3 regions of the Thioalkalivibrio sp. ALJ15 genome follow, and region 3 is predicted to be linked to each of the others. Evidence: riboswitches for the same ligand, from Rfam matches in the RefSeq annotation. Region 3 holds a riboswitch; each other region holds the start of a gene.
What was found. Region 3 has a riboswitch for cobalamin ahead of G015_RS0109525 (TonB-dependent siderophore receptor). Riboswitches for the same ligand answer to the same signal wherever they lie in the genome.

Region 1 (10,260 bases), on a different contig from region 3:
GTCGGCATGCTGCAGCACGCGGTTGTCCGGCACCTCGCCGCGCAGGCTTTCCACGGCAGTGGACAGCCCACCCTGGAAATCGAAGCCGTCGTCGTTGTCCAACAGCCCGTACAGGTGCGAGGCACGGCCCAGATAGGTGCGCCCGACCCCGGCCACGCGCGACTCGAACGCCTCGTGTGCCGCATCGCCGGATGCCGTTGTGCCGTAGGCATGCCCCATGCGGCGCAGGTAGGCCGCGCCCAGTTCGGCGCGATCCTCCCAGGCGCCGGAACGGTCCGCCAGGCGGTTGACCCCGGCGCCGTACGCCCCCGGTGCGGTGCCGAACACGCGCAACGCGGCCTGCTCCCCGGCGGCGGCACCGTCCAGTCCGGCCGCGCGCAAGGCCTCGGTGTCCTCCACCCACTGCGCGGCGACATCATTACGCGCCAACGACTCGCCGCCGGGATCGCGCAGATCCTCCGCCAGCGGAGCGAGGGCTGCTTCCAGTGCCTCTTCCAGTTCCGGGTGCTCCTCGAGGATGGTCTCCGAGGCGCCATCCAGCGCCAGCCGTGCGGCCCGGTCCAGCCACACGAGCTGGTCCTCGTAGAGATCGCGGAACAGCCCGGAGGTGGTGAACAGGGCATCCCGGCGACGGTCGCGCCCGGCCTCGTCGAGATCCATGCGCTCCAGGCCCTCGACGATCCCGCGACTGTTCCAGGCGGGCCGGATTCCAAGCATGTCCATGCCGAAGGCGATCATCACCCCCTCGTCACGTACGGTGTCGGAGGCCCAGAGGATGATGGCCTCGCTGCCATCCGCTTCCGGATCACCGTGCTCGCGGGCATCCGCGGCGAGTTCCTGACCGATGCCCCAGGCGATTCGTGTTGGCACCAGGTCCGCCGACAGGGCATGGAAGTTTGTCCCGGTGGGCAGTACATCCGGCGTGCGGATCGGATCGTTGCCCTGACCCGGTGGCACGAACCGACCCTCCAGGGCGGCCAGCAGATGGGCGCGTTCACTGGCGGGCGAACCCCGCAGCCTGTCGTCCCAGTCGTCACCGGCCTCACCATCCCCGGCCATCGACTCGAGCATCGTGTCCACGGCTTCGTCCGACCAGTCGCGACCGAACACATGCAGACCCAGCGGCATCTGGTCCTCCTGCATGTCGGTCAGGTAGTGGCCGATCTCGTGCACCAGCAGCTCTTCATCCATCTCCGCGAGCGGAGTGTCACCGTGCCCGTGGTCGTGCCCGTGGTCGTGCCCGTGGTCGTGCCCGTGGTCATCCCCATGATCATCGTCCCTGCCATGGTCGTCATGTCCATGGCCACCGTCCTGCTCATGCCCGTCGGAGTGGTCATCGTGGTGCCCATCTCCGTCGTCGTGGCCGTGATGGTGATGGCCGCGCGCCAGTTCGCGTTCGATGGTCTCGGTCAGGCCCAGCTCGTCGATACGCTCGCGCAGCGTCTGGGCGGCGCGCGAGCGGGTGGCCGCATCGGGCTGGGCCGCGGCCTCGTAGGTCTCCACCAGCTGGCGCAGTTCCAGCAGGCTGTCGTAGAGCTCGGTGGCCGCCAGCGGCGGCGTCAGGTGGCTGATCATCACGCCCATCGCCCGCCGCTTGGCCTGGATGCCCTCGCCGACACCATCGACGATGTAGGGATAGATGATCGGCAGGTCACCGCCGAGGATCTCGGGGTAGTCGTCCGGGGCGAGACCCGCGCGGCGGCGCGGGAGGAACTCGCGAGTGGAATGACGCCCGACGTAGACCAGCGCATCCGCCTCGAAGTGCTCGCGAATCCAGTGATAGAAACCGGCGTACTGGTGAGTCGGCGGGAAGGTCGTGTTCGCATGCAGCAAGCGCTCGCTGACCTCCCACCCGCGCGGCGGCTGCGGGCCGATGAACACGTTGCCGAACTCGATGCCGGGGAAGAGCATCTCGCCGTCGCGCGTCATGGCCTCGCCCGGCGGCTCGCCCCATCCGGTCAGACCCGGGATGCCTGTACGCACCAGGGCCTTGCGCAGCTGTTCGGTGGTTTCGTGTTCGTCTTCACCGGCCAGCGTGGCCTCCCAGGCGGCCTCGTATTGGGCGAGCAGGTCCAGCGCCCGTTCCTGGGCGTCGTGCGGGTAGCTCTCGAGCATATGCCGTAGATCGCCGACACCGCTGTCCAGCGCGGCCTCCGCCAGTTCGTGCTTGTCCGCGTCCCTGGCCGCCTCCAGACGCGCCTGCAGGTAGCCGATCGGTCCGTCGACCAGCTCCGCCTGCACCGCGGCAGGCAAGCCGTCGAAATACGCCTGGTACTGATCTCGATCCAGCGAGGCGACCCGGCCGGCGATCGCGTCCAGCGCGTCCGCCTGTTCCGGCAGATTCACCGCCCGGTCCTGGATCATGTCCAGCAGGGCCTCGGCATCCTCCGGCACCTCGTCCCCGAGGTCATACCCGGCGGCCTCCAGCCGTTGCAGGATCTCCAGCAGTGATTCCGGGACATCCAGCTTGTCGGCGCCAATGTTCTGGCGACCGGGCGGATGGTTGTAGTACACGACCGCGACCCGCTTGTCTGTGTTGTCCAGCTGGCGCAGCCGGTTCCAGCGCTGCATCCGGTCGGCCAGGGCCTCCACCCGCTCGCCCACCGGTTCGGGCAGCGCCAATCGCACGCCAGTGCGTTCGTCCTGCGTGGGCTCGCCCGCGGTCGCCAGCACCATCGGCTGACTGGCGCCCTGCAATTCCGGCATGGCCACGTGATAGTGGACCTTGTCCCAGGGGATGCCCTCGTGCGAGAGCCGCCACTCGGTCTCGCTCACGTCCGCCAGACGAATCCCCTTGACCACAGGGACATCCAGCTCGGCGAAGGCCTCGGCCACCGCCTCGCGGTTGCCACCGCCGCCCACTACGAAGTCCTGCAGGCTGACGATCCCGCTCAGCTCGGCGGGTGCCGCCGATGCGGCGAGGTTCTCGACTGCCTCGCGGCTGGCCCCACCCCAGCGCGCGAGGACCGCGAAGCACTGGGTATCCCGGGCCTCCAGCGCCTCGCAGGTCGCATCCAGAAGCTCGCGGTCACCGGGACGGTCACCGGTATCCAGGTCCAGCACGGCCACGGCCGGCCTGGCATCCAGGCCAAGATCCCCCGGGTCGGCCACCGACTGGCCATCCCGGTAATAGCGGATGGTCTCGCGCGGATCCGGTTCCGGCACGTCAATCGAGTGCCCGCCCCGAGCGGCCAGCCAGCGCATCAGACCCTCCATGTTCTCCGGTGTGCGGCCCTGATAGAACGCACGTCCGGTTAACCAGTCGGCCTGGTTTGAGAAGCGCTCCTGCTGCCGGGCCAGGTGCTCGCGCGGATCCTCGCCCGCTTCAGGGTTCTCGGTCAGTTCGGTCCGGGCCTCCTCGTCCAGCTCCTCCAGAACCGCCTGGCCGTCGATGCGGGACAGCGCGGTCAGGCGCCGTTCGCTGTTGATTGCAAGGATCGGCGCTGACGCGGCCGGTGCCTCTTCGCGCAGCAGACGTTCGAGACGACCGGCCTGGTCCCCGAACACCGCTGCCACGAGCACCGCGTCGGCATCGCGCCACAACGCCCGGATTGACGAGTCCGACTTGTCCGCCAGCTGCTCAGGCGTGCGCAGCACCACCTCGGCATCCGGCACGGCCTCCAGGAATCGATGCGCACCGGCGGCCACCTCGGGGGCCGAGCGCTCGGAGACGATGCCGACGATCTGGGGCCCTGCCCATACGGGCGTGCTCCACAGGCCGACGATCAGCAGGACCAGGCTGCGTTTCCAGAAGGACATGCGATAAACCCCGAAGAAAATTCGATGGGGCGACGCCACCGGTGCAATGGTGGCGTCGCCAATCCGTTATACGCAGGAAGGTGCCGTGGAAACGGCACCCGAAAACCAGCAACGGCAGATGCAATCAGCCGCGTTTGTTGGCCGGCTGCCAGAGGACTTCCGCGCCGTTCTCGTGACGTGCAAGCACACGGCAGAGCACGAACAGAAGATCCGACAGGCGGTTGATGTAGGCCAGTGAACTCGGCCGCAGCGCCTCATGGTGATTCACCGCCACCAGACGACGTTCCGCACGGCGGCATACCGTACGGGCGATATGGCAGTCGGCCGTGGCCGGCCCACCGCCCGGCAGGATGAACTCCTCGAGCGGCGGCAGATCGGCGTTGAAGCTTTCCAGCTCGACATCGAGCCGCTCGACAGAGGCATCCGGTAGCGCCTGATGCCCCGGCACCGCCAGCTCCGCCCCCAGGTCGAACAGCTCGTGCTGAACCAGGGCCAGCACGCGCCGAACCTCTTCCGGGAGATCGTGGACCAGGACCCGGCCCACGACACTGTTCAGCTCGTCCACGTCACCAAACGCCTCGACGCGGTGGCTGTCCTTATCCACCCGCGAGCCATCCCCCAGGCCAGTCCGGCCTTCGTCACCCGTGCGGGTCGCAATCTTTGACAGTCGATTACCCATGCATCACCTCTGCTGGTAGCGCAGCTTGACGAAAGCGGCCCGACCCGGCTGGTTGTAGCCCCCTTGGGTCTCGTAATCCTTATCAAGCACATTACTAACCGTCGCCCGGAGCTGCCATTCCCGATGGATCTGATAGCTGGCGCGCAAATTCAGCAGGCCGTAACCGGAAAGTCGGTCGTTATTACCGGTATCGTCATACGATCGACTCTTGGCAATGGCTGTAGCTCCAACGGAAAACCGCCCGAACTCTCGGTCCAGATCCAACCTCGCACTTACCGGCGCCCGGCGCGACAGCTCCTTTCCGGTTTCCCGGTTTTCGGCATCCAACAACGTCATCGAGGCACGAGAATTCCACGGACCGAACTCATGGCCACCCTCGATCTCCAACCCACGAATCCGCGCCTCTTCGATGTTTTCAGGGAGAGGGGAGCCGGTAATAAGGTTATCGACGCGAGCCTCAAACACCGCAACGTCGACGTACGTGTGACCGGCTGAGTACCGCGCACCGAGTTCATACGTTTCTGACTCTTCTGGATTTAAGTCTGGATTGCCACGGAAAAACCCTACATCTGGGAAATAAAGATCGTTAAATGTCGGAGCCTTGAAAGCCGTCCCATAGGATGCCCGCAGGCGCAGGGCATCGGTGGCCTGCATGCCCCAGGCGATCTGACCCGTGGTCTTTGCACCGAACTGCTCGTTGTCGTCGTAACGCAGCGAAGCTTCCAGGTCGTGGTTGCCAAGTTCGGTGCGCAAGACCGAATACACGCCAACGTTGTAACGCGAGTCCTCGTCATAATCGGTGGTGCCATCAACCTGGTCCTCGTAGGCATCCACTCCGGCCACTAGGTCGGTGCGATCCCCAAGTCGGAGATCGTTGCGCCAGGTCAGCTGATTCCGACGCGTATCGAATCGATCGATGCTTCCACCAAGCACGCCGCCTTCCGTCACATCGTCACTCTCATCCCGTGACTGCCCGAGCGTGACTTCCGAGTCCCAGCGGGCGGTTACCGGAATACGAACACCGGCCCGCAGGGCGGCGTGCACGAAATCCGTGTAGGCACGGTCATACGGCCCCAGACGGCCAAAAGAGTCCGGGTCGGCGGGGTCGACGAGGCCGAATTCGTCCGCATCGTATTCCGAGCGGCCCTCCGAATACAGCATGTTGCCGAATAGCTCGATGCCGTTGGGGAGCCGATGCGACAGCTTGCCGGCCAGCGAGGTGTTCTTGTAACCGTCAGGGTCATCGTCACCGACGTCGTCCTGCACGTTAATCCCATCGGTCTCGAAGTGGCTAACCGAGAAACTGTAGTTCGTGTTCTCGGTGCCGCCGGCAACGCCGACTCCGGTCTCCCACGTGTCAAAACTTCCGCCTCCGACAAATGCGTTGACCTTCGGCGGTCCTTCTCGACCTTCTCGGGCAAAGATCTGGGTCACGCCGCCAATGGCATCGGACCCATAAATGGACGTTCGAGGGCCCCGCACGATCTCCACTCGTTCGATCTCCTCCGGCGGCAGGAACCGCCAACTCGCCCCGCCGGTGGTCGCAGAGCCCATGCGAACTCCATCGATCAAAAGCAGGTGGTGATCAGATTCGGTACCCCTCACGCGCACACTCGACTGTTTACCAAATGGGCCGGCACCACTCACCGATACGCCAGCGCGCCCATCTAAAAGATCGGTGAACTGCTGGGGCTGCAGGCGTTCGATTTCCTCGCGGTCGATGATGGTCACCGAAGCGAGCGTCTCGTCGACGGTCTGGGCGATTCGCGAGGCGGTAACCTGGACGGTCTCCAGCGTCTGCGCGTCGTTGGTGTTCGGCGTGTCCGCAAGGGCGGGACCGGTGGCCAGCAGGATGGCCGTGGAAAGTGCTGTGCGTTTCATGTCGTCCGTGTCTCCCGGCGAGCCGCCCGCACGCCGTAAATTCGTCGGGACCACGCAGGCAGGGGGAGAGAGGCACGAGGGGGACCGGGCACAGCCGCTATGCGACCAGGCCCGATCATCCGCCTCGCATGCCCGCCGCATGCCGCGCGATCATTCCCTGGCCGGTCTCCGGGCTGACGAGCGTTCCGGTGCGGCGCCTTCCCGAACGATTCCGTTCAGTGGCGTGTGCCGCGACCATCAGAGGCCGTCATGGCCTCTCGCTCGATTACCGTTGCGGGGGCAGCGTCGGATTCGTCCGCAGGCATCCAGATACCTGTAGCGGGCTCACCGAACTTCCCGTTTAACCCCTCGGCGAGACACGCCGAGGGGCACCAGAAAACGCACGAAAGCCTACACAGTTGGTCAAGAAATTACCAGACCCGGGAAATACGCGGCGTCAGGATCGCTGGGCCTCGGCCTGCACATAACGTGCGCCGCTCTTGAGCAACCGCCCCCAGGACTTGTCCTGCAGCATGGCGTCAAATTCCGGCGACCGTTCGGCACGCAAAGCCACCGGCGCCGCCTGCGCGCCCTCCTCCACCGGATGGGCGGCCAGCATCTCCAGGCGGTCGGGATTGGCGCCATATTGCCGTACCAGGAAATCACGCATGGAGTCGGACAGCGGCAGATGGTAGATGCGCGTCAGACGCAGGGCCAGCCATTCCGCCATACGGCTAAGATCCTGACGCACCATACGCACCATCGCCGAACCCAACCCCGCCTTGGCATCCGCACTCATGCCGACGTACAGGCCTCCGAGATAGGCGGCGGGATTCGCATAGATCGCGCGCTGGATACTCGGGTTGGTCAGGTCGACCAGAGGCTCCAGAATCAGTGCGAGCTGGATGCCGATGCGCTTGGCGGTGTCCGCATCCAGTGGGTGCCCACCAAAGTAGAACAGGTCGCCCTCGCGCCGGATGCCGAGCTCGGACAGGTACTCACAGAACCGGTCGGCCAGGCGCAGCTTCTGGTCGTCCGCCAGCTCGATCACCTCTTCGCTCACGCGGATACCGCGCGCACTGCGCTTGAACCAGCTCTGCTGCCCCTTTCTCTCGACCTGCTGTCGTCGCAGCGCCTCCCAGCGCTCGACCGCGGCGGTATAGCGACTCTGCGCCTGCATGAGCTGGTCCCGCGCCGCGCGCAGGTCTTCGACATGACGCAGCGCCCGCCCCAGCAGGCGGCCTTCCGGCGAATTCACAGCGGGGCGGGACTGTTCCAGTTGCGAAAGTGCATCCAGCACCTCGCGCCCGATACCCAGAGTCGGCGAACGCAGGACCTGCGGATCCAGGCCACTGGCCGGGCTTTGCGCCAGCAACATCGCGAGCGAGCGCAGGCGACTGACCACACCCGCCTGAGCGACGCGGAAACGGTTGCCCTGATACTCCAGCCGATCCAGCGCATGCCCCAACCGCCAACCACCCGACCATTCGAAACTCAGCCGCCGGATCTGCCGCCCGTTGACCATCTCGAAGGCCAGTACAAACATGGCCTGCGTATCATCCAGTGAGCAGCGCGACAGGTCATCCGAGTCCGCCGCTGAAAACAGGCGGTCCAGAAATTGATCGATCCGCCGGACGCCATCCTCACGGGTTGGCGCGACGCCCTGAAGCCGGTCGCGCAGCGGATCCGCCAGTTCGGAGGCATCGTGGTGCAGTTTTTCCAGCGCGGCCAGACGAGCATCCGCAGTGGCATCCACCAGATCCGCGACGCGCGAGCGCAGCCCCAGCCGACGGTAGATCTCGATCTGCTCGGCCGCTGCTGCGAGGCTGGTATCGCCGGTCATCTCGCGCACCGCGACCGCGACGCCTTCCGGCGAGATATCCACCTCATGAAGCAGAACCTCGGCGGCCTTGCGTCGCCGCATGTCCGGCGCCATCTCGGCCATCGCCAGGTCGCGGGTCACGAACAGCAGGTCCGGCAAAAAGTCGATCGTATTGCGCAGCTGATCGCGTGAGCGCTCCTGCCGCTTGCCCCGCGTGGCATCGGCAATAAACCGCGCCAGCAGGCCAATCACCCCGAACAGCAGCGTGTAGACGGCAAAAAAGATGAAATTCTGGGCCGGGGCGGCGTGGCCAAAGCCCAGGAAATAGCCCCCCTGCATCGCGAGGAAGGTCACCGGGCCGGCCGCCCACAGCAGCTGCAGCATGTTGAGCGACCAGGGCACCTTGCGCGCGGTCGCCGCGACCTCGGTGATCCGGCTGCGCCCGGCCGCCTCGATCAGCACATGGTCCTGGCTCGGACTGGCGGCCTGGGGGGCCTCCTGCCGCTGTTGCCGCTTGCGAAACCTGCCAAACACGCGTCGTCCCTGCCCCCTCAGCGTTTCCGTGAAGTGTAGGGAAAACAGACCGGTTGCGGGTGCCCGGTCAGGAAAAAATGTTCAGGGAGCCAGGAAGTAGTCCGCAATCCCTACGCAGCACTGCGACCCCGGACTGCCGCCTCCCCCGGCGGCGTCGAAACCACCTTGGGCGCCTCGTCGGCATACAGATAGTCGCGGGTGAGCGGCACGGCATCCTGCTGTTTGGCCACCTGGATGTGGAACACCACCTGGCGCCACCAGCGGAAGGTCGCCTCGCAACTGGCCAGATAGAACTCCCACATGCGGCAGAAGCGCTCGTCGAAGTGGCCCACTGCCTCGGCACGGATGTTCTGGAACCGCCGATACCACTCGGCGAGCGTCTCCGCATAGTGCAGCCGCCAGAACTCGATATCGGTGGTATGCAGCGGGGTCGGCTCCAACGCCTCCATCACCTCGGACAGTGCCGGGGTATAACCGCCAGGGAAGATGTACTTGCTCAGCCAGGGGTTGGTGGTCCCCGGAGGCCCCTGGCGGCCAATCGTGTGCAGGACGGCCACGCCATCGTCCTTGAGCAGGTCGTTCACCCGCTGGAAGAACGTGCCGTAATTGGGCACGCCGACATGCTCGAACATGCCGACACTGACGATCCGGTCGTACTGGTCGTCGTGTTCGCGGTAGTCCTGATAGAAAAAGCGCACGCGATCGTCCAGCCCGCGGCGCTTCGCCTCGGCCTGGGCCACTCGCAGCTGCTCCCGGGACAGGGTGATTCCGTCCACCTGGACATCGGCATTCTCGGCCAGGTGAAAGGCCAGCCCACCCCAGCCGCAGCCGATATCCAGCACCCGCTGACCGGGCTCCAGCACCAGCTTCTTGCGCAGCATCGCGCACTTGGCCTGCTGGGCCTCCTCCAGGGTCATGTCCGGGCGCTCGAAATAGGCACAGCTGTAGAACATGCCTTCGTCGAGAAAACGGCGGAACAGCCACTCGTCCACGTCGTAATGATGGGAGATGTTCTGGTAGCTGCGCGCGATACGGTTGCCCTGCTCGAGGACCGCGCGAAACATGCACACCAGCGGGTGCACACGACGCTGGAATCTGGGCGCGAAGTTGCGCATGGCCACATCCAGAAACACCCGGATGCCCTCGGGACCCGGCGACCAGAGCCCGTCCATATAGGTTTCGCCCAGCTGAAACCCGGGATCTCGCGCGATGCGCTTGAGGGCCGCCCGATCATGGACCTGCAGCGTGATCTCGGGTGCCCCCTGCCCGAAACGGCGCTCGCTCCCGTCCGGCTCGCGCAGGATCAGCGTGCCGTGGTGCATGTATTCGTTCAGCATCCGTTCGATCATTGCGTCCCTTCCCATGCGAATCGCCTGCTATATTAAACAGAGTCTAGATATCGCACTCGCTCCGCCGCAAGCCTCTGAATTGGCTGATCCCTGCCACTCCAAAAGGTTCCACACTCACAATACCGGAATTCCTCATACGGGCAACCTCTATACGGGGGCCTCACACACCTTCCCTCACCGATGGCAAAACCGCTAACCTGAGCACATGACACTGCGCCCGACCCAAGCCTGCGAACACTGCACCCTGCGCCAGCTCT
Region 2 (10,260 bases), on a different contig from region 3:
GGCCAGGCTGAATGGGCCGCGGGCCCGCAGCCAGGTGACCCGGGGCAGCGCCGGCAACGGTTCGGGCGGGTCGATGGTGCGGATGACGTAGTCCAGCTCGGGCGCCGCCTCGAAGGCCTCCAGGTGCTGGCGCCCGGTAGTGATGAGCACGCGCCGGCCGAGGCCGGGGAGCGCGCAGGCGGCGGCCTCCAGGTCGGGCACGCGCAGCCAGTGATCCCCGGGGCCGGCCTGCCACGGCGGCCGGGTCAGCCGGGCCAGGGGTACGCCGGCGTGGCGCGTGGCGGCGACGGCATTGGCCGAGATCTGCCGCGCGAACGGGTGGGTCGCGTCCACCAGGGCGTCGACCGCGTGTTCGTGCAGCCAGGCGGCAAGGCCCTCGGCGCCGCCGAACCCGCCGGTGCGCCGCGGCAGTCGCGAGGGCGCGGGCCTGCGCGTGCGTCCGGCCAGCGACACGGTGGCGTGCAGCCGCGGGTGGCCGTCCAGCAGCGGTTCCAGCGCCGCGGCCTCGGTGGTGCCGCCCAGCAGCAGGATCTGCCGCGGGCGCGCCGCCCGGGGGCTGGAGTCAGGAGATGAACGGGAGCTCATGAGGATGACCAGTCTAGCCACGAACGAGGAGCGAGCGCCATGGCTGAATATCGTCGGCGTGGGCGCGGAGGGGCTCGCCGGGCTGGCCCCGGATGCCCGCATGGCGCTGGACACGGCGGCGACGGTGATCGGCGGCGCACGGCATCTGGAGATGCTGCCGGAGCGGCCGGGGCAGGAGCGCCTGGTGTGGCCGTCGCCGCTGGAGACCGCGCTGGACTGGATCGAGGCGCGCGCCGGGCAGCCGCTGTGCGTGCTCGCCAGCGGCGACCCCTTCTGGTTCGGGGTGGGCGCGACCCTGATGCGGCGTTTTCCGGCCGCGCAGACCTGCGTCTGGCCGGCGCCCTCGGCGTTCAGTCTGGCCGCCGCGCGCATGGGCTGGCCGCTGCAGCAGACCCGCTGCCTGTCGGTGCACGGCCGGCCGATGGAGGCGCTGCGGCCCTGGCTGCATGACGGCGCGCGGCTGCTGATCCTGAGCCGCGACGGGGATACCCCGGCGGAACTGGCGCACTGGCTGACCGGGCTCGGCTTCGGCGATTCCACCCTGACCGTACTGCAGTCCCTGGGTGCGGACCGCGAGGCGGCGGTCCGCGAGCGCGCCGGGGCCTGGCCGGAGGTCGCGATCGAGGCGCTGAACACCGTGGCGCTGGAGTGCCGGGCCGATCCGGCGGCGCAGGTGCTGGCGGCCAGTGCCGGCCGGCCGGAGGCGCAGTTCGAGCAGGACGGACAGATCACCAAGCGCGAGGTGCGGGCGGTGGCGCTGGCCCTGCTGGCGCCCGGACGCGGCGAGCGGCTGTGGGACGTGGGCGCGGGCTCCGGTGCCATCGGCATCGAGTGGATGCTGGCGGATCCGGCCAACACCGCCGTGGCCATCGAGCCGCGCGCGGAGCGCCTGGAACGCATCGCGCGCAACGCGAGCACGCTGGGGGTGCCGACGCTGCGGTGCATCCACGGGCGGGCGCCGGGGGCACTGGGAGACCTGCCGCCACCCGATGCGATCTTCATCGGTGGCGGGCTGACCACGCCGGGGCTGGTGGAGCACTGCATCGGCCAACTGCGCCCGGGCGGGCGGCTGGTCGCCAGCAGCGTGACCGTGGAAGGGGACGCGGTGCTGGCGGCGGCGCACGAGCGCCACGGCGGCGAGCTCACGCGGATCAACGTCAGCCGCGCGGAGCCGCTGGGCGGCATGGCCGGCTGGAAGCCGCTGCGGCCGGTGACCCTGTGGTCGCTGCGCCGGAGCTGAGGGAAACGCCGAGCGGGGCGCGTGTCCGGGTGACCCCCGGGGTCGGCTTCGCCTCGGCCTGCACGGCCGGCGAGCTGGAGGCATTGGTCCGCGAGGTGCTGGCCGAGGCGCACGCAGTGTTGCGGGCGGGGGGCGGCGAGGCGATCGAGATCCGGCAGCTGGCGGCCCCGGGGCACAAGGGCGACAGCCCGGTGCTGTGGACGGCCGCGCGCGACCTGGAGCTGGAGCCGGTGTTCGCGTCGGCGGCCGCGCTGGCCGCGCGCGACGCTGCCTTGTCCACGGACTCGGCGCGCTCGCGTGCCGTCGCCGGGGTCGGTTCGGTGGCGGAGGCGGCGGCGCTGGCGGTGGCCGGCGACGGGGCGCGCCTGCTGCTGCCGCGGCGGCTCTCGGCACGGGCGAGCTGCGCGGTGGCCGTGCGGACGGTGAACGGGACAGACGGGAATTTCGAGGAGTTTTGATGACGGTTCATTTTGTCGGAGCGGGGCCGGGTGCGGCCGATCTGCTGACTTTGCGCGGGCGCGATCGTATCGCGGCCTGCCCGGTATGCCTGTATGCCGGTTCGCTGGTGCCGGAGGCGGTGCTGGAGCATGCCCCGGAGGGGGCGCGCGTGGTCAACACCGCGCCGCTGACGCTGGACGCAATCATGGAGGAGATCGAACGCGCCCACGCGGCGGGCCAGGACGTGGCGCGCCTGCACTCCGGCGATCTTTCGGTCTACAGCGCGCTGGGCGAGCAGATCCGTCGGCTGGAGGCGGCCGGGATCGATTACAGCATCACGCCCGGCGTGCCGGCATTCTCCGCCGCCGCCGCGACCCTGGGGCGGGAACTGACGGTGCCGGAGGTGGCGCAGTCGGTGGTGCTGACGCGCACGCCGGGACGGGCGTCCTCCATGCCGGAGCGCGAACGGCTGGCGAGCTTTGCCGCCACCGGGGCGACCCTCGCGATCCACCTGTCGCTGCACAATATCGAGACCGTGGTCGAGGACCTGCGGCCGCACTATGGCTGCGACTGCCCGGTGGCGATCGTGTTTCGCGCCAGCTGGCCGGACGAGAGCGTGGTGCGCGGTACGCTGGGGAATATCGCGGAACGGGCGCAGGCCCTGACCACACGGCGCTCGGCGCTGATCCTGGTGGGCCCGGCGCTGGACCCGGGCGATTTCCGCGACAGCGCGCTGTACGACCCGGCGCATGTGCGCCGTTACCGCGGCATGGACGGGGACTAAGCGGTGGCGCCCCTGATCTTCCGCAGGCAGGGATAACGCCGGTGGGTGTTGTGGGACACGGGGCTTTTCGCCTGCAAGCAGGCTCCCACATCGCCAGGAACCTGTAGGAGTCTGCTTGCAGGCGAAGGCGGTTTCTTCCCGATCAGGGTCACGGCAAGGGGCCGCCATGCGGCGGCCCCTTGGTTCCCGGCCGGTTTAGCGGCGGCGGTAGTTGTCGTGGCAGGCCAGACAATGGTGGCGCACGCCGTTCAGGGCCTCGGTGGCGCGAAGCTGGAAGTCTTCGTTCTCCAGGTCGTCGGCCGACTCCACCTTGCGCTGCAGTCGTTCGGCGGCCTCGCGGTAGGCTGCCTTGTACTCGGAGAACTCCGGGTCCTCCCAGGCCGCGGGCAGGGCCCCGGGTTCGCCGTCCCGCGCTGGTGTCTCGCGTGCGAACCAGGTTTCGATGTCGTCGGCGCGGCGCGCCAGTTCCTCGGCCAGACCGGGCAGACGTTCGGCGAATGGTGCGTCATAACGCAGGATCTGCTCGATGCTGCGGTAGGTGGCCGAGGTGCCCTGCATGCTCTGCTGACGGAAGCGCTGGAAGGCCTCGGTCGCATCCACTTTGGCCGGATCGTCCAGGGTCTCGTCATAGTCGCCCCAGGGGCCCGGCATTGTGACAGTGACCTCCGCGGTGGCCGGGCTGCCGGTGGCAGCCAGCAACAGGATCGCAAAGAGGGTGGTTCTCAACGGGTGGTGGATCGGTTGCATCCAGTTCATGTCGATTCTCCCGGTCATTTCTCAGAAGCGGAACTGGTGCTGCAGGTGCAGCTCCCAGTCCGAGGTGTCGGTGTCGCGGTCCAGCCACATCAGTTGGGTCTTGTGCCGCTGGCCACGGTGATACCAGTTGAGGCCGGCACCCCATTCACGCTGCCAGCGCTCGTCAGTGCCAAGATCGTCGCCTGCGTCGTGGCGCAATACGGCGTGGCGCGCGGCGAACTCCAGTCCCTCCACCGGCAGCGACTGCGCCAGTTCCAGTTCGGCCCCCAGGTCGTGGTAGCTCGCGGTGCGGTCGGGGGAGACATCGCGGCGGAAGGCCGCCAGCGACAGCGAGGTATGGGCGAACTTGACCACCGCGTCGGCGGTGGCGGTGATCCAGTCGGCGCGTTGGTTGGCCACCGTGTCTTCGATGCCGCGGCTCCAGTCGCGCAGGTGGTTGCGGCTGGCGGCCTGTACGCCGGCGCCCAGGGCGACGGTGCGCTCCACGGCCTGGCCTAACGTGGTGTTGTCACGTGGGACTGCGCCGACCGGGGCCCACGCGCCGCGCGCGCTGAACAGGTGGCCGGATGTGGAGGGGCGATCGTCGCGCTGATCCAGACGTCCGCGACCGTCAAACACGCCGATGGCCCATGCCCGGTTGTCGCCGGCGCCGCCCAGCAGGGCGATACCGGTGTCGCGGCCGGCCGGAACCTCGAACTGGTTGCCGGCGATGCTCAGTTCGGTGAACAGGCGGTTGGGTCCGCCGATATCCCGCGACAGGCCGAAGGGGACCGTAAACTGGCCAGCCCGCAGGCCCAGGTGTTCACCCAGTGCGTACTGCAACCAGATGTCGCGCATGGACAGCTCGCCGCTGCTGAAATCCGGCTGCAGGCGGAAGCTCAGATCGGGGTGGAACAGGGTGCCCGAGGTGTCCAGCCAGGCACGACGGAAGTCGAATTCGCTGCTGGAGCCATCCGGGTCTCGTTCGTAGCTGTAGCGGCCCTGGATCAGCGGATCCAGGGTGACCTGCAGGCCGTCTTCCGCGTCGCCGAATTCGAAGCCGGCTTGTGCCGGCGCGATGCCCGCGGCCGTCATCAGGCACAGGGTGGCCAGGGCCGGGACGGCATGCTGTCCCGGTCGGAGATGGGTATGGTTCATTGTTGGGTTGCTCCCTTGGACGCGCGACCCCGCACGCCGTGGATGAAACGACGCCGGAAGCTGGACAGGGAGCAGGGGAGGCCGGGCGATGCGAGCACGCCGGACTGGCCCGCTCGGCCGCCCACCGCGGCGTCGGGTGTCGTCCAGGCCGGTCTCCGGACTCGCGAAGTGGATGCGCGATGCATCCAGGGCGGATCGCCTTCCCGCGGGCATCCCGGGGATGCGCCGCAGTGGCATTGGATCCGCCCGTCTCCGCCTACCGTTGCGGGGGCAGTGCCGGCCTTGCGAATGTCGATTCGCGCACCGGCTTCCCGATTATCCCCGGCGGCTGAGCGCCGGGGCACCTAGAGTGGGGCGAACCGTAATGGAGGGAAAAGGGGGGGTCAAGTTTGTCCGGGTATCCCGGGAAACGGTGTAGTGGGGGCGAACCCGGCTCCCCTGGAGGCTGATAATTGATGCAGATCATCTCCGGGGCGGATTTTGATCGCGACCAGGTTTCCGCGTCTGTAGGGTGGGTTTTAAGTGGTTTGGACCGAGTCTATTTCGGTTCGCGCCGATATCCGCTTCTCAGATGTCTGTTACTCATCTGTTACTCAAGGGAGACCTGTATGAAAACGCTTTCCGGATTCCGCATGACGGCGCTGGCGGCTTGTGCAGCCGTCGCGTTCGGGGCCGCAGCCCCGGCCGTGGCCGATACCGACTATTCCGAGTACCGCGACGTGTTCGAGCCGCTGCCGGCGCTGCCGCCGATCCCGGCGGACAACTCGATGACCAAGGAGAAGATCGAGCTGGGCAAGATGCTGTTCTTCGAGCCGCGCATCTCCAGCTCCGGCGTGATCTCCTGCGCCACCTGCCACAACCCGGCGCTGGGCTGGGCGGACCGCATCCCGCGCGCGGTGGGCCATGACGGCCAGGTTGGCGAGCGCAATACCCCGACCGTGCTGAATTCCGGCTTCTTCACGGCCCAGTTCTGGGATGGCCGCGAGGACGATCTGGAAGGCCAGGCCCTGGGCCCGATCCAGGACGCGATCGAGATGGCGATGCCGCTGGAGGAGGCGATCGCGCGCCTGGAGGAGTTCAACGAGTACCAGGAGAAGTTCGAGGCCGCCTATCCCGATTATGACGGCGACAACGTGATCAATACCGACCACGTGGCCAAGGCCCTGGCGACGTTCCAGCGCACGCTGAACACCCCGAATTCGCCGCTGGATCGCTGGCTGGTCGGGGACGAGGGTGCGATGAGCGAGCAGCAGATGCGCGGGATGAAGCTGTTCGCCGATAACGGCTGCGTGGCCTGCCACAGCGGACCGGCGTTGACCGACAGCAACTTCCATCGCATCCAGGTGCCGGGCTCGGAAGACAAGGGCCGCTATCTGGTCACGGGCGATGAGGCCGACAAGTTCGCGTTCAAGACCCCGACGCTGCGCAATGTGGCGCTGACCTACCCCTACATGAACAACGGCGAGACCGCGACGCTGGACGAGGCGATCCGCATCATGGGGCAGGAGATGCTGGGCATGGAGTTCAGCGATGACGAGGTCGCGGACATCGAGGCCTTCATGCACGCACTGACCGGCGAGATGCCGCGCTTCGATATCCCCGCGCTGCCGTAACTGGCCGCACTGGGATCGGGTGTTACAAGCCCCCTCCGGAGACGGAGGGGGCTTTTTCGTGGGTGCGTTTATTCGACCGTGATAGTGATCTTTTCGGACACAACCGGTGGGTCGAAGCTAATGTGGCGGTAGTCCATGAACAGCAACTGCAGGGTGTACTCGCCGGGTTCCAGTTCCAGCTCGCCCTCGGTCTGTCCACCACCGAAATGACGCTTGTGGTCGGAGAAGGGCAGCGAGGCATCCAGGTCCACCTCGTCGAGTGGCTTGTTCACCAGCAGGTGGTGGTGGCCGGTGTTGTCCATCTCCACGCCGGCCGGCGCGACACCCATGCCGCGCAGGCCCATCTGGACACGCACTGGACTTTCGAGCGTTTCGCCATCCTGTGGACTGATGAAATAAACCTCGGCCCCGTCCGGTGGCGCAATGCGGTCGGTCGCCATGGCATTCCCGGCCAGCGCCAGGCCGCCGGTCAGTGCCAGTAACGTGGAAAGTCGGGTGAGCGTGGGATTCATGAAGGCTCCTTTGGCCCGCGTTCGGGCATCCGTGTGGTCCCAACTCCAGTATAGACCGCGGTCCCTGCGGCAGCCCCGCGGCGTTCTGCTACCCTAGGCGCCTTCAAATTCCACTTTCCTCAGGAACGAGTGCTTCGCATGACTTTTCGTACCCGTTTTGCCCCCAGTCCGACCGGCTATCTCCATATTGGCGGTGCCCGCACCGCGCTGTTCTCCTGGCTGTATGCGCGTCACCACGGTGGCGAGTTCGTGCTGCGCATCGAAGACACCGATCTGGAGCGCAGCAATGCGGAATCGGTCAACGCGATCCTTGAGGGGATGAACTGGCTGGGGCTGACTTACGATCACGGGCCGTTCTATCAGACGGAGCGTTTTGATCGGTACAAGGAGGTAATCGACCAGCTGATGGCCGCAGGTCACGCCTATCGCTGCTACTGCACGAAGGAAGAGTTGGATGCGATGCGCGAGGAGCAGAAGGCGCGCAAGGAAAAGCCGCGCTACGACGGTCGCTGCCGCGCGCGCACCGAGCCGCGCGAGGGCGTGGAGCCGGTAATCCGTTTTCGCACGCCGGACGAGGGGGTAACCATCGTCGACGACATGGTGCGCGGCAAGGTCGCGTTCCAGAACAGCGAGCTGGACGACTTGATCATCGCCCGCTCCGACGGCTCGCCAACCTACAACCTGACGGTGGTGGTCGACGACATGGATATGGGGATCACCCATGTGGTCCGTGGCGATGACCACTTGAACAACACCCCGCGCCAGATCAACATCCTGAAGGCGCTGGACGTGGAACCGCCGCGCTACGGCCACCTGCCGATGATCATGGGCCCGGACGGTGCCAAGCTGTCCAAGCGCCACGGGGCGGTCTCGGTGATGCAGTACCGCGACGAGGGCTATCTGCCGGAGGCCCTGCTGAATTATCTGGTGCGCCTGGGCTGGGCCCACGGCGACCAGGAGATCTTCTCGGTGGACGAACTGGTGCGCCTGTTCGATATCGAGGACGTCAACCAGTCCGCCTCGGCGATCAACCCGGACAAGCTCCTCTGGCTCAACCAGCACTACATCAAGACCCTGGACCCGGACCATGTGGCGTTGGAGTTCGGCTGGCACCTGGGTCAGTTGGGTATCGATCCGTCCAGCGGCCCGGCGATGCGCGACGTGGTGATCGCTCAGCGCGAGCGGGCGCGTACCCTTCGCGAGATGGCCGAGAACAGCGTGTACTTCTACCGCGAGTTCGAGGACTACGACGAGAAGGCCGCGCGCAAGCAGCTCACCGCCGAAGCACTCCCGGTGCTGCAGACGCTGCATGACGGTTTCAGTGCGCTGGGAGCCTGGGAGAAGGAGCCTCTGCACGAGGTCGTGGTGCACACCGGCGAGCGGCTGGATCTCAAGCTGGGCAAGGTCGCGCAGCCGCTGCGTGTGGCCCTGACCGGCGGCACAGTATCGCCGCCGATCGACGACACCCTGGTGCTGATTGGGCGTGAGCGATCACTGGCTCGGATCGAGCGGGCGCTGAAGAAAATTTCGGCGGAAGCGGGTTGACACTCCAGGGGGTGCTGGCTACAGTACGCGCTCGCCTGACACGGGGCCATAGCTCAGCTGGGAGAGCGCCTGCATGGCATGCAGGAGGTCGGCGGTTCGATCCCGCCTGGCTCCACCAAATTCGGGTGTAAGCGAGTTCACCGATGCATCGTTTTGGGGTTATATCCATCTGGGTGGGTCTGGTGATTGCAGTGGTTGGGCTGTTCGGCGGTTTCGGGCTGATGTTCACCGGGGAGCAAACCTGGTCCAAGCCCCTGATTGCGGCGGTTCCGATCGGATTTCTTCTGGTGTTTACCGGTGTTGTAACCACGATCATTTATCGTGAGACCGCCGGAGGTCACAGAAGCGGCCGGCCCCAGGGCCCGCCAAACTAGCAACAAGACGTTGCCTCTGCGTCCCCATCGTCTAGAGGCCTAGGACACCGCCCTTTCACGGCGGCGACCGGGGTTCGAATCCCCGTGGGGACGCCATTATTCCGAGAAGGCCCGAATCGAAAGGTTCGGGCCTTTTCTTTTGTGCGCGCCGGTACCCGTGCTGGCGCGGGACCGGTTCAGGCGAGCTGCGGGTTTTGCTGCAGCGCCTGCTCGGATGGGTGTCGTCGGGGGATGATGCAGTGGTTGATGCGCAGGAGTTCGCGTTCGCTCCACTGGCGCCAGACGTCATCGCGAGCAAAGCGGGCATAGTCGAGCAGGGTTAATCGTTCGATATTCGGGTTGCCGTGGTCGTGGGCCAGACGTCGTGCCCGCTCCAGCTCCTGCCAGCCCTCGTTGTCGGTGCCGTCGCTGCGTTCCAGTAGCGCATGCGCCCGCAGTCGCCGGATGGCGGGTTCGAAGCCGTGATCCCCTCGTTTCAGGCAGTTGGTCAGTGTATCGGTGGCGATCTGCAGGCGTTCCGAGGGCTTGGCGCCGGTTGCATGCAGGGCGTCGAGCAGGAAGAGCTGAAAGATGGTGCTGACGCCATCCATGATGTGGCGCAATGCATCTGCCTGTTCCCGGAGTGGAGCCACAGCCGAGGGGTCGCCCTGGCGCGCGAGAGCCCAGTGCTGTAGTGCCAGGCCTGAGGCCCGCCAGAGGGGATAGTCATAGTCCTCGGCAATCGCGAGCGCGCGGCGGGCGGAGGTCAGGGCTTCGTCAGGGTCGTCGGCGAAGAAGCCAAGCGCTGCCCGGAAGGCGTAGACAAAGGCCTCGGTGGGGCGGTGTTCCAGCGCTGTGGCCTCGGCGCAGGCCGCATCCATTTCATCCCACGCGCGAGCGTGGTTGCCGAAGAAGAGGAGCGTCCAGGCCATGAAGCCGCGTGAGCTGATCGCAGGGTTTTCGGTGTGGCGCGCGACCAGGTGTGGGTGGTCGTCTTCGCGGTACAGGGCGAGCGCCTGGGTCTGGTGTTCCAGCGCCAGCGGCAGCTGGCCACTCCAGAAGTGCGTGTTGCCTTGTACATAGTGAGCGGCGATCCGTAGCAGGCGGTCGTTCGACTGCTCTGCGACCTGTTCCATGTCGTTGGCCAGGCGGTGGGCTTCATCAAAGCCATGCCAGGATCCGGCACCGTGCCAAAGCCCCCAGAGCACACGGAAGTACTGCACCGCGTCTCGCTGGGGCGCGGTGATGCCCAGCGTACGCTCAAAGATCGCGTGCACTGTGCGCGAGCCGTATCCCA
Region 3 (10,260 bases):
CGGCGCTCGTTGTACCGGTCTCCGGTCGGCGTTCGGAAGACGTAGAGGTCCAGCACGCCGCGGCGGTAGCCGCCGTTGAACCGTTCGATGAAGCCGTTCTGCATGGGCTGGCCTGGCTGGATGAAGCTCAGTTCCACGCTCCTCTGCTCGGCCCAGTCGGCGATCGCGGCCGAAACGAACTCGGGACCATTGTCGAGCCGGAGTTACTGCGGATAGCCCCGCCAGGCCGCAATACGCTCCAGCACCCGGATCACACGGGGTGCGGGCAGATTCAGATCGGTCTCCACCGCCAGCGCTTCCCGGTTGAAGTCATCTACGACGTTGAAGGTGCGAAAGCGCTGTCCGTCCCACAGCGCATCCGACATAAAGTCCGCTGACCAGCACGCGTTCGGAGCTTCGGTCGATGCCAGAGGTCGTGGCTCCCGTGGTGGCAAGCGGCGCTTGCCCTTACGCCGCAGGTTCAGCTTCAGGGCGCAGTACACGCGCCAGACCCGCTTGTGGTTCCAGGGCATGCCCCGACGTCGGATCAGCTTGAACAGCTTGCCAAAGCCCCGCTCCGGATCGCGTTCCACCCGCTCCTGCAGTAGCGCGACCACCGCATCGTCCCGGTCCGGTTGCTTGCGATACCACACCACCGACCGCGCAACCCCGGCCACCTGACAGGCCCGGCGCTGACTCTGCCCATGCTCCCGCGTCAACGCAGTGACCACACAGCGCTTCTCGTCCGGGCTCGGAGCTTTTTTGGGCAATCACGTCCTTCAGGGCCGTGTTCTCCAGGGCCAGCTCGGCGTACATCCGCTTGAGCCGGTTGTTCTCGTCCTCCAGCTCCTTCAGCCGTCGAACGTCGGCCGCTTCCATGCCCCCGTATTTCGACTTCCACTGGTAGTAGCTCGCTTCCGAGACCCCGATCTCCCGACAGACGTCCTTCACCTTCCGGCCGCCTTCGACCTGCTTCAGCGTCTGGACAATATGGCTTTCCGTAAACCGACTCTCGCGCATCTCGGCCTCCTTGGGCTCTAGTGTGCCCGGAGACCCCCAGTTTTCAATGGGCCAAATTTACGGGAGGGCGACAATCAGCGGGCCGTGTCCTGCCCCATCAGATACTCGGCCAAGACCCGGTAGGCCGGCAGCGAGGTTGCATCGTTAGCCGCGTTGGTCGCCAACGGGTGGGAGGCCAAGCGCACAATTACCATCTCTGCGGACGGGTCGATCCAGATCGTCTGGCCGTGTACGCCGCGAGCGGCAAAGACGCCATGGTCGTCGTGACCTATCCACCACATGCTACGATAACTCCAACCATCAAGGCCTCCGAAGCCGGCCTTAGAGAAGGCTGCCTTGTCACCGCCCTCGCGGATGCGTTTTATGGCCTCCTCGGGCAGCACCTGCTCGTCTCCGAGGCGCCCCCCATCGAGAATAAGCTGGCCCAAACGGCCCAAGTCTCGCAGGGTGGCGTTGAAGCCACCGCCTGCGAACGGCGTACCGATCGAATCTACGGTGAAAAAGGCCTCTCGCTCCGCCCCTATCCGCGACCAAACCCGCTCAGCCAGCCAATCGGCGACACTCTTTCCGGTGGCCCGAGAGATGATCCATCCCAAAGCATCGGAGTTGATGGTGCGATAGCCGAAGGCCTCTCCGTGCTCACCAGCCTTCTCTACAGTCTCAAGGAACGCGAAGTAACCGCGAGGCCCATCGTAATCTGCTGGCGGCGGCAGCGGGCTGCCAGCTTGAGCATAAGCCCATACGTCGGCCTCGGGGTCAGAGTAATCCTCTGAAAAGTCGAGCGCGGTGGTCATATCAAGCACCTGGCGCAGAGTGGCGTCGCCAAAGGCGCTGTCAGCGAGCTCCGGCACCAGTTCACCAACGCGAGCCTGTTCATCCAGGGTGCCCTCAGCCACTAGCGTCTCGCCAATCAACCCTGTGAGCGACTTGGTAACCGACATCACCCCATGCAGGGTGTGTTCATCCAGACAGCCGGCGTAGCGCTCGTACACCACCCGACCTTGGTGAAGCACTAGCAGACCGTCGGCGTGATTCACGTCGAAGGCTTCACTCCACGTCATCAACTCTGAACCGTCGGAGGGCTGGAATGTCAGGTCATCAATCGCGGGGTCGGATGCATAGGGCAAGGCCCGAGCACCCTCGGGCCCAGACCGCACACCGACGGTGGGCATCAACTCACGGAAGTGGCAGACCGTCCACTTGAGCTTATCGCCGACGAAGTAATCGTCATCGGTGAAACGGATAGTGCGATCCTCCGGTGGCGGGAAGCCCTGCATCCAATCCATTGGTGCTACCGTTTCGACACCGGCGGCTGAAGTCGGTGGCGCCAAGGCTGCCCCGATCACGAGCAGGGTCGGGATAAGTGCTGCGTTCGTGGTTCTGATCATGATGTGCTCCGATTGGCGTTGGATGGCCACGGCGCACCGGCAATCGCCCGTCCGATCAGTTGCCAGGTAGGCGCGCGGAAGGGACACCGTGCAGTATGATGGCTTCGCAACGCAGATTGTGACGGATACCACGCCAATTTCATCGGGTTAATCCAGTTCCTGTACCCCTCCACCCGAAACGGTAAGGATCTGACCGCTGATCCAGCTGGAAGCCCGAGAGCACAGGAATAGTGCCGCATTGGCAATATCCTCAGGCTCGCCGAGTCGTTTTAGGGGAGTACGGGCAAGCATGCGCTGCTCAATCTCGTCGTTGAGCACCGACATCAGCGCCCTGGTGAGAGTGGCTCCCGGCGCGATGCCGTTGATGCGGATGTTTTTTGGGCCAAGATCAAAGGCGATGTTACGCACCAAGTGGCTGGCGGCGGCCTTCGAGGAGCCGTACGCTGCCATGTGTTGGTTCCTATTCTCGGCCGACATCGAGGTAATGGCGAGAATCGCGCCACCGCCGACCCTCTCCATCTCAGGCGCGGCCAGCTGGGCAAGGCGAAACAGCGGAAACACGTTCAGGTCATAGGCGCGACGAAAGTCCTCCATAGGCATGTCGAAGGGCTTGGGTCCACCGCCGCCGGCGTTGCTGACCAAGAGCGTTAGCTTGCCGAAGGCCTCTACCGGTTTGGCCACCGCTGCGGCAAGATCCTCTTCTCGGGTAACGTCACATGCCATGCTGGTCGCACGACCACCTTCGGCCTCGATACCTTCGGCTACCGCAGCGGCCGCAGCGGCATCCAGATCGCTGACGACTACTGCAGCTCCGGCCCGGGCGAAACTTTCGGCTATGGCTCGGCCGATTCCGGCGCCGGCCCCTGTAACAAGGGCGGCTTGACCGCTCAACGCGAAAAGCTGGGGATCGTACATAAAAACCTCCGATATAGCGATGAGGGGGAAGTTGCCAAGTCAAGCTTGCTTGGCTCTGGCTCATCATCTACCCCTCTCTACGAGTCGAATCTGAGAGCAGATTAACTTCTTGTAGTGGTCGGGTGATTTCCTGCTCTCAAGAATTGTTGGGGCTGCCCACTTACGCTCGTATGCGTTGAGCGACAGTTAGCTCAGGGTCGCGCGCCTTCGGCGCTCGTTGTAGTAGCCAACGATGTAGACCGTGATGCTTCGGTGAGGCTCTCCCTGGTTTGCCTGATACTTCCTTCAAGCCCGCGCGGGTCCGTATGTAGGTGATGTCCGCCACACAGGCCGCGTGCGGGCACGCGGCTGGACTGCTTGTCCAGGTATTTCGCCACCACATCCTCCGGCTCGTCCCGCTGCGCCGTGACCCCGAACCCCCGCTTTCAGACCCGGCACAGCCCATCCTCCCCCATCAGATGGCGGACCCGATAGCAGCCGACCTCAACATCGCCCATCCGCAGCTCCGACTGCACACGGCTTCTGCCAACGGGCCACCCACACTGTTCGAACGTCTCTTTGCCCCAGTGCAAGGCCGGCGCGGTCGCCGGCCGCACGTCTGCAATGCCCAGTAGCCCGACCGGTTCATCTCCAGCAAACCGCAGAACCGCTGCTCCGAGGCCTTTTTTGGAATGACCTTGCCCTCACAGCCGGCGGTTCTCTTCCTCCAACTCCCGGATCCGGCGCTGCACCGGCGTCAGGGGCCGGCCATCGCCGGCCTCCGCGGGCCTTCCAAGTCCGATGGTAGGACTCAACTGCCCTAGGGCCCAGCCTCAACGACCCGTTCCGCCTTACGACCCTCCGTGTGGATGACGACCACCGGACGGACAGGCAAGTCGGCTAATAAACGGTAAAGCCGGATACGCAACCGCTCGGCTCTCCGCATGTCCCTTGCGGGCAACCGAATCTCCAGAAGGAGGTACGGCCCAACCTTCGTATAGCGTGCCTGCCGGGCCGGCACTGCCGCCTCATTCAGAGCCGTGATCACCCGGGCTCTCAGCTCAGCCGGCGGGGCAGCCAGAACCAGCTCGCGTACAGCTTCCAAGGTCATCTTCAGCGGTACACCAATGAAGTATCCAGCCACCAGGAGCACCATGACCGGATCCGCATAGACGGCATACTCCGAAAATGCGGTGCGCTCCAGCAACACCGCCAGGCCGAAGCCCGCAAGGACGGCCGCACTCAAAAGCGTATCCATCAGCCACTGGCGGCGCTCGGCAGAGACCAACCCGCCGGGGGTACGAACCTGCACCCAGCGCAGATAACCCCACACGACCACACAGGCCACTGCGCTAATGGCCGCGAATAACATGGCCATGCCCGTCTCCACTACGCGACCGCCGGTCAACAGCGCGTGCAAGGCCAATGCAATCGACAACAGGGAAACCAGCGCAATAGTCAGCCCCTTCACGGTAATAACCAGTGGTTCAATCGCGGCACGACCGAAGGGGAAACGCTGGTTTGCTGGCCGCCGCACAACCCGTGCGGCGTACACCGAGAGCAACGACAGCACCAGACTTACAAGGGAGTACGCCCCGTCGAACAGGATCACCAGGGAGTTAACCCACAAGCCCCAAACGATACCCCCAAGGGCAAACATGCCGGCCATGGTGGCAGACAGATACAGCGCCGTTTTTTCCCGCGCCCAGAACGAACTCATGATGACCTCCCATTGAATTGCTGGCTATTCTAGGGAGCCCAATTCAATAACGTGAGTCGCTGAGCGACGGGTTTTCCGTCACCATGAGGCTATGAAAGACAGCCAGATCGAAACGTTTCTCGCCGTGGTGAAACAGGGCAGCGTCGCGGCCGCCGCACGCACCCTCGGCCGCAGCCGCACCACGGTGAGCACCGCCTTAAGCGCGTTGGAAGACGAACTGGGGGTGGTGCTGTTCGAACGCAGCGGCAATCAACTCCACCTCACCCCGGTGGGCGGCAGCATCGTGACCGACTGCCAGCGCCTGCAGCAAGTGGCCGGGCAGATCCACGCCCGTTGCCGGCACCACATGAGCGGTGCCGAATCGGCGTTGCGCATCGCCCGCGACGACGCCATCCCTGAGGCTACGTGGCGGGACCTGCTACGTCGCCTGAAGCACGCATTTCCGCATACCAGCGTATCCGTTTATCTGGCTCCACCCCGGGAGCTGCCGGAGCTTGTGGAACGCCAGGCCGTGGATGTGGCCTACGGCTTGATGCCCCAGTTGCTCACCGTGGGCTACCAGTGGTTTCGAGAGCTTGCAGACGTGCGCATGCTTACGGTCACCGCCACCGACCATCCACTGGCAGTCCTCCCCCGGGTCACGCAGGACGACCTCGTCGGACATACGGAGATTGTCATGGCCTATTTGGACAGGGACGGCCTGATCCCAGAGTCTCCCGACACTGACAACTACCTCGCCTTCACGCAGTACGAATTAATCCGCGACGCAGTGATCGAAGGTTCCGGCTGGGCCGATTTACCCTTTCCGCTCATCAGCAGCGCCCTGCGCCAGGAACAACTTCGCACAATCCCTCATCCGGCCGCTAAGTGGTGGAAGACCTTCTGCGTACTGGAATCCGAACAGGCCCACGGAGGTCCCGTGGTGACCTGGCTGGCCAATGAGCTGGAATCCTACCTGACCCGAATCAACTGAGAGCACGAATTCAACGGTGTCGTATTCCCCTGATCTTCTCCTGCGCCCCTGTGGCTCCGGCGCCTGTCCGATCAGCTCCGTTCTCACGTTGATGAAGAGGCGGTCGGCCACCGCATAGCCCCAGCAGTAAATTCGCCGGCTCGAAATGCAACGGACGCCATAATGCGACAGAAGATGCCGCCAGACGTCGCTGGGACACTGACCGGGTCGGTCGGCTTGCACCTAGAGCCCCGGCTCGTATTCCTGACTGTGCAGCCCCATCCCACAGCAGCGCCGCCTGGACGCGGCGCCTGCGTACCGTGATGCGCCATAAACTCCGGAACGATACGCTTCGCTGAAACTGGACCCGATTCTGCGCCATGACGTCTCCCTCAGCTGGATATGTGCTCCCAGCGTTCGACCGGCGGTGGCTCACCCAGGGAGCCTGGCTAAGTCTTCTTCCTCATCGGGAAAGAGTTGAATGGGGTTCATGAACCGCACTCAGCGCATTCTTGCGAACGTACACGCGATCCATTAACCTCCAGCGCCTTGCTTCAGGTGCCAGTCGGTTTAACCCGACTGGTTAAACGGGAAGCCGGTACGTTTGCCCCACCGAGCAAACCAGTCCGGCGCTGCCCCCGCAACGGTAGGCGAGACGGGGGTGCCGCAGAACCAAGCGGTACCCCGGGCACGGCGAAGACCACTGCGCGCAAGCGTGGGAAGGTGCCCTGCCCCCGGTCCAGGAAGGACCCGTCCGCGAGCCCGGAGACCGGCCTGAAGCATCCACGCGGCATTGCGGAGGGCTTTGCGCGGCTCGTTCTTCGGGTCCTTTCCGACGACGGACCCTGCGCCCCGGGCTGATCCACGCCCGGGGCGCAGGGTCCGTGCGTTCGCTCTCCGAGTGCCGCACCTGGCCCACAGCAGGGTGCGCGGGCGGCGCGCCGGAGAGGAAACCATGAACCATCGAAACAGCCGGCCGAATAGCCAGCCGGCAGCCCTTCCCGTTTTTCCCCGAACCCGAAAACCCATCGCGGCGCTGGCAGCACTGGGGCTGATTCCCGGGGTGTTCGCGTCGGTGGCAGCGGACACACTGGACACCTCCGGGGCCGAGACACCACGACTGGACGACGTGGTTGTCACGTCCTCACGCACCGGGAGCGCCGTGAGCGACGAACCTCAGGCGATTCAGGTCATCTCCGAGGAAGAGATCGAAAAGACGGCCGCGAACGATCTGACCGATCTGCTCAAGAAACGCGCCGGCGTCGATGTCGTGCAGTACCCAGGAATGCTCTCGGGCATCGGCATGCGCGGCTTCCGCCCCCAATTTTCCGGGATCAATCAACGCACGCTGCTGCTCTACGATGACCGGCCCGCCGGAGCGACTAACCTGTCCCTTATCAGTCCCTCCGGGATCGAGCGCATCGAGGTCCTGCGTGGTCCGGCGTCCTCGGTTTATGGCTCGTCCGCGATGGCGGGCGTAGTTAATGTCATCCCTAGGCGGAAAACCGGTCCGTGGGAGAGCCGCATCGCGCTCGGTTACGGAAGCTTCGACACCCGCGAGGCCGAGCTGGTCACCGGGGGAAGCGCAAATGAGCGCACGGACATCACTCTGGGACTAGGCGCCCGCGAGCAGCGGGACGACTTCCGCATGGGGAGTGGCGACCGACGCGATAATACTTCCTTCTCGAAGTACGATGCCAGCCTCCACGCGGGCACCATGTTGACCGACGGCTGGTGGCTGGACATGTCCCTAGAAGGCGTACTCGCGCGCGATGTCGAATCTCCGGGCGATATTGCGTATGGCACCGACCAACAAGGACAGAAGGATGTAGACCGCTACAGTGGCGAGACCCGTCTGACCGGCTATATGGGCGATCACGAGATCAGCCTGCTGATCTACGGGGCCCGCGAGGATTCCACGAATATGGAGGTGGTGGATGGCGCCCCCGAATACCGTTCCTCGAGAAACGTGGTCGACTGGCGCGGGGTGCAGATCAAGGACACCTGGCAGTGGGGTAATGCACACCGCCTGACCTTCGGCATGGATCATGAGCGGGCAGAACAGCGCGCACTTCGCTGGGACGCGGACGGCAACCGCATCGAGCCCAACTCCGCAGACAGCCGACGCGAAACCACGGGGCTGTTCGCACGGCAACAATCCCGGCTTCCCACGGATACTGTCCTAACCGTCGGCGCACGCCACGACTGGATCAAGCTGGAAATGCTCGACACGCCACACGGCACGGACTTCGAGCCCGACAGGTCACGTTTTACCAGCTTCAATCCGAGCATTGGCGCTAGTCATCCCTTGGGACAAGACTGGTACCTCCGCGGATCAGCGGGTACGGCCTTCATCGTTCCTGACGCCGGAGCCATAACGGGCCAGAGCGAACGCCAGACCCCGGCCGGCCAGACCGAGATCACTCGGGGCAACCCGGACCTGGACCCGGAAAAGAGCTTTACCTGGGACATTGGGGTCGACTATTTCGGCGGCCCGATGTCGCTTCACGCAACCTACTACAACACCCGCGTGCGTGACCGCGTGGTACGAGTCACCAGGGAGGATCCCGCCGATCCCTCGGAGCCCCGGATCTTCAGCTTTGAAAACGCCGACCGGGCGCGGTTCGAGGGGCTCGAACTCGAGACCCGCTATAGACACAACGAGATGCTCACCCTGTTCGGCAATGTCAATCACATCCTCACGGCATGGGAAGAGGCCGACGGCGAAAAACGCGACAGCCTCAATGTGGCCACCTGGAACGTGAATGCGGGCATCGACCTGGACTTCGGCCAGGTGGACGGACAGATCCTCGCGCGCTATGTCGGACCGCGCAAGGATGAGGACTGGGTCCACAACCCCGGTGAAATCGTCGAGGACGGCGGCTTCACCCTCGTCGACCTATCGGCCGGATGGGAGCCCACCCCCGACCAGCGCCTGTCAATCACGATCGAAAACGCCCTTGATCGGGATTACTTCGAGAAGCGTGGATTCCCACTTGCAGGCCGGACCATTACGGCACGGTACCGTTATGAGTTCTGATGTGCTGCATGCCAGCGCCGTGGTGCTTCGTATTTGCACCGCGGTGTTCGGCGGCTACCTGCTGGCCGTATCGCTAGGGGCCACCATGGTGCATACCCTGCCACTGCACCGGGCGGAGGCGGTCGATCTTTCAATTGCGCTGAGCTTCCTCGTCCACGCCGCCGCGGCCCTGTGGGCCTTCGCGGCGGGAACCGCAATGCGAGCCGCTGTCGGCGTCCTCGGCCCCGGCGTATTGCTGGGGCTGCTGGCACTCTTTCTCGCACCCACCGGCAGCTGATGCCCCGGAGGATCCCATGAAAGATACGTTTCGTCAGAGCATGGCCTGGCTGCATACCTGGACGGGCATCAGCCTAGGCTGGCTGCTCTACTTCATCTTTGTCACGGGCAGCATCGGCTATTTTGCCGTGGAAATCGACCAGTGGATGACACCCGAACGTTCACTGAATGGCCCCGGTGCGTCAGCTGCGGAATCAGTAGCCGTCGCCCAGGAGTATCTGCAGGAGACCGTTCCCAGTTCCGGCCGTTGGAACATCGACCCACCGGGCATCCGCGAGAACCCGGACCTGGAAATCGCCTGGCAGGACTCGAACGGCAGCCGCCAGAACCGCCTGCTGGCACCGGACACCGGCGACCCGGTCGAATATCGAGATACCGGTGGAGGCATGACCCTCTATCGGATGCATTACCAGCTGCATTATCTGCCACGTACGACTGCGTTCTGGATCGTCGGAATTGCCTCCATGGCAATGCTCGTTACACTGATCGCCGGCATCGTGATCCATCGGCGGATCATCCGGGATCTCTTCACCTTTCGGACCGGCAAGGGACAGCGTTCGTGGCTGGATGCACACAACCTGTTCAGCGTCCTGCCGCTCCCATTTCACCTGATGATTACCTGGTCCGGTCTGGTATTTCTCGGATTTACCTATATGTCCGTGATCATCTCTGCAGGTTACGGTGCCGAATCGGCGCCACAGCAAACCTTCTTCAGCGAACGCTTCCCCGGAGTGTTCCATGCCGAGGCTCATGACCAGCCGGCCGATCTGATCGAAATAAAGGGACTAGTACACCGGGCAGAAACGAAATGGGGCGACCGTTCAGTACGCCATGTCACCATTCAGAACCCGGGCGATAGTGGAGCCAGGATCGGCATCGCAAGAGACAACCACACGGTTTTCCGATCCTCGGAGCAGCTCGTTTTTGACGGCGTGACGGGCGAACTACTCGAACATTACGAGCCCCCCCTGGGCAGCGCAGGAGTCGTGCG

Region 1: linked by a shared signal. The riboswitch ahead of G015_RS0104830 (TonB-dependent receptor domain-containing protein) and the one ahead of G015_RS0109525 (TonB-dependent siderophore receptor) in region 3 are both predicted to bind cobalamin.
Region 2: linked by a shared signal. The riboswitch ahead of G015_RS0104730 (porin) and the one ahead of G015_RS0109525 (TonB-dependent siderophore receptor) in region 3 are both predicted to bind cobalamin.

The regions. Positions count from the first base shown of each region.
Region 1 is NZ_KB912057.1:250,461-260,720, forward strand. Features, by position in the region: gene G015_RS0104820 (cobaltochelatase subunit CobN) at 1-3,759, opposite strand, end outside; gene G015_RS0104825 (cob(I)yrinic acid a,c-diamide adenosyltransferase) at 3,884-4,438, opposite strand; gene G015_RS0104830 (TonB-dependent receptor domain-containing protein) at 4,442-6,319, opposite strand; cobalamin riboswitch at 6,461-6,710, opposite strand; gene G015_RS0104835 (hypothetical protein) at 6,756-8,654, opposite strand; gene G015_RS0104840 (cyclopropane-fatty-acyl-phospholipid synthase family protein) at 8,765-10,003, opposite strand; gene fnr (fumarate/nitrate reduction transcriptional regulator Fnr) at 10,209-10,260, shown strand, end outside.
Region 2 is NZ_KB912057.1:229,139-239,398, reverse strand. Features, by position in the region: gene G015_RS0104755 (cobalt-precorrin-6A reductase) at 1-585, opposite strand, end outside; gene G015_RS0104750 (bifunctional cobalt-precorrin-7 (C(5))-methyltransferase/cobalt-precorrin-6B (C(15))-methyltransferase) at 590-1,825, shown strand; gene G015_RS0104745 (cobalamin biosynthesis protein) at 1,855-2,283, shown strand; gene cobM (precorrin-4 C(11)-methyltransferase) at 2,283-3,047, shown strand; gene G015_RS0104735 (cytochrome c) at 3,243-3,803, opposite strand; gene G015_RS0104730 (porin) at 3,825-4,940, opposite strand; cobalamin riboswitch at 5,069-5,303, opposite strand; gene G015_RS0104725 (cytochrome-c peroxidase) at 5,573-6,553, shown strand; gene G015_RS0104720 (DUF4399 domain-containing protein) at 6,622-7,065, opposite strand; gene gltX (glutamate--tRNA ligase) at 7,204-8,610, shown strand; tRNA gene G015_RS0104710 (tRNA-Ala) at 8,653-8,728, shown strand; gene G015_RS0104705 (hypothetical protein) at 8,754-8,984, shown strand; tRNA gene G015_RS0104700 (tRNA-Glu) at 9,005-9,080, shown strand; gene G015_RS0104695 (AAA family ATPase) at 9,161-10,260, opposite strand, start outside.
Region 3 is NZ_KB912059.1:40,249-50,508, reverse strand. Features, by position in the region: partial or broken gene G015_RS13675 (IS3 family transposase) at 1-999, opposite strand, end outside; gene G015_RS0109545 (serine hydrolase) at 1,074-2,387, opposite strand; gene hdhA (7-alpha-hydroxysteroid dehydrogenase) at 2,535-3,302, opposite strand; gene G015_RS0109535 (cation diffusion facilitator family transporter) at 4,102-5,001, opposite strand; gene G015_RS0109530 (LysR family transcriptional regulator) at 5,093-5,974, shown strand; cobalamin riboswitch at 6,493-6,746, shown strand; gene G015_RS0109525 (TonB-dependent siderophore receptor) at 6,909-8,993, shown strand; gene G015_RS0109520 (hypothetical protein) at 8,983-9,270, shown strand; gene G015_RS13670 (PepSY domain-containing protein) at 9,287-10,260, shown strand, end outside.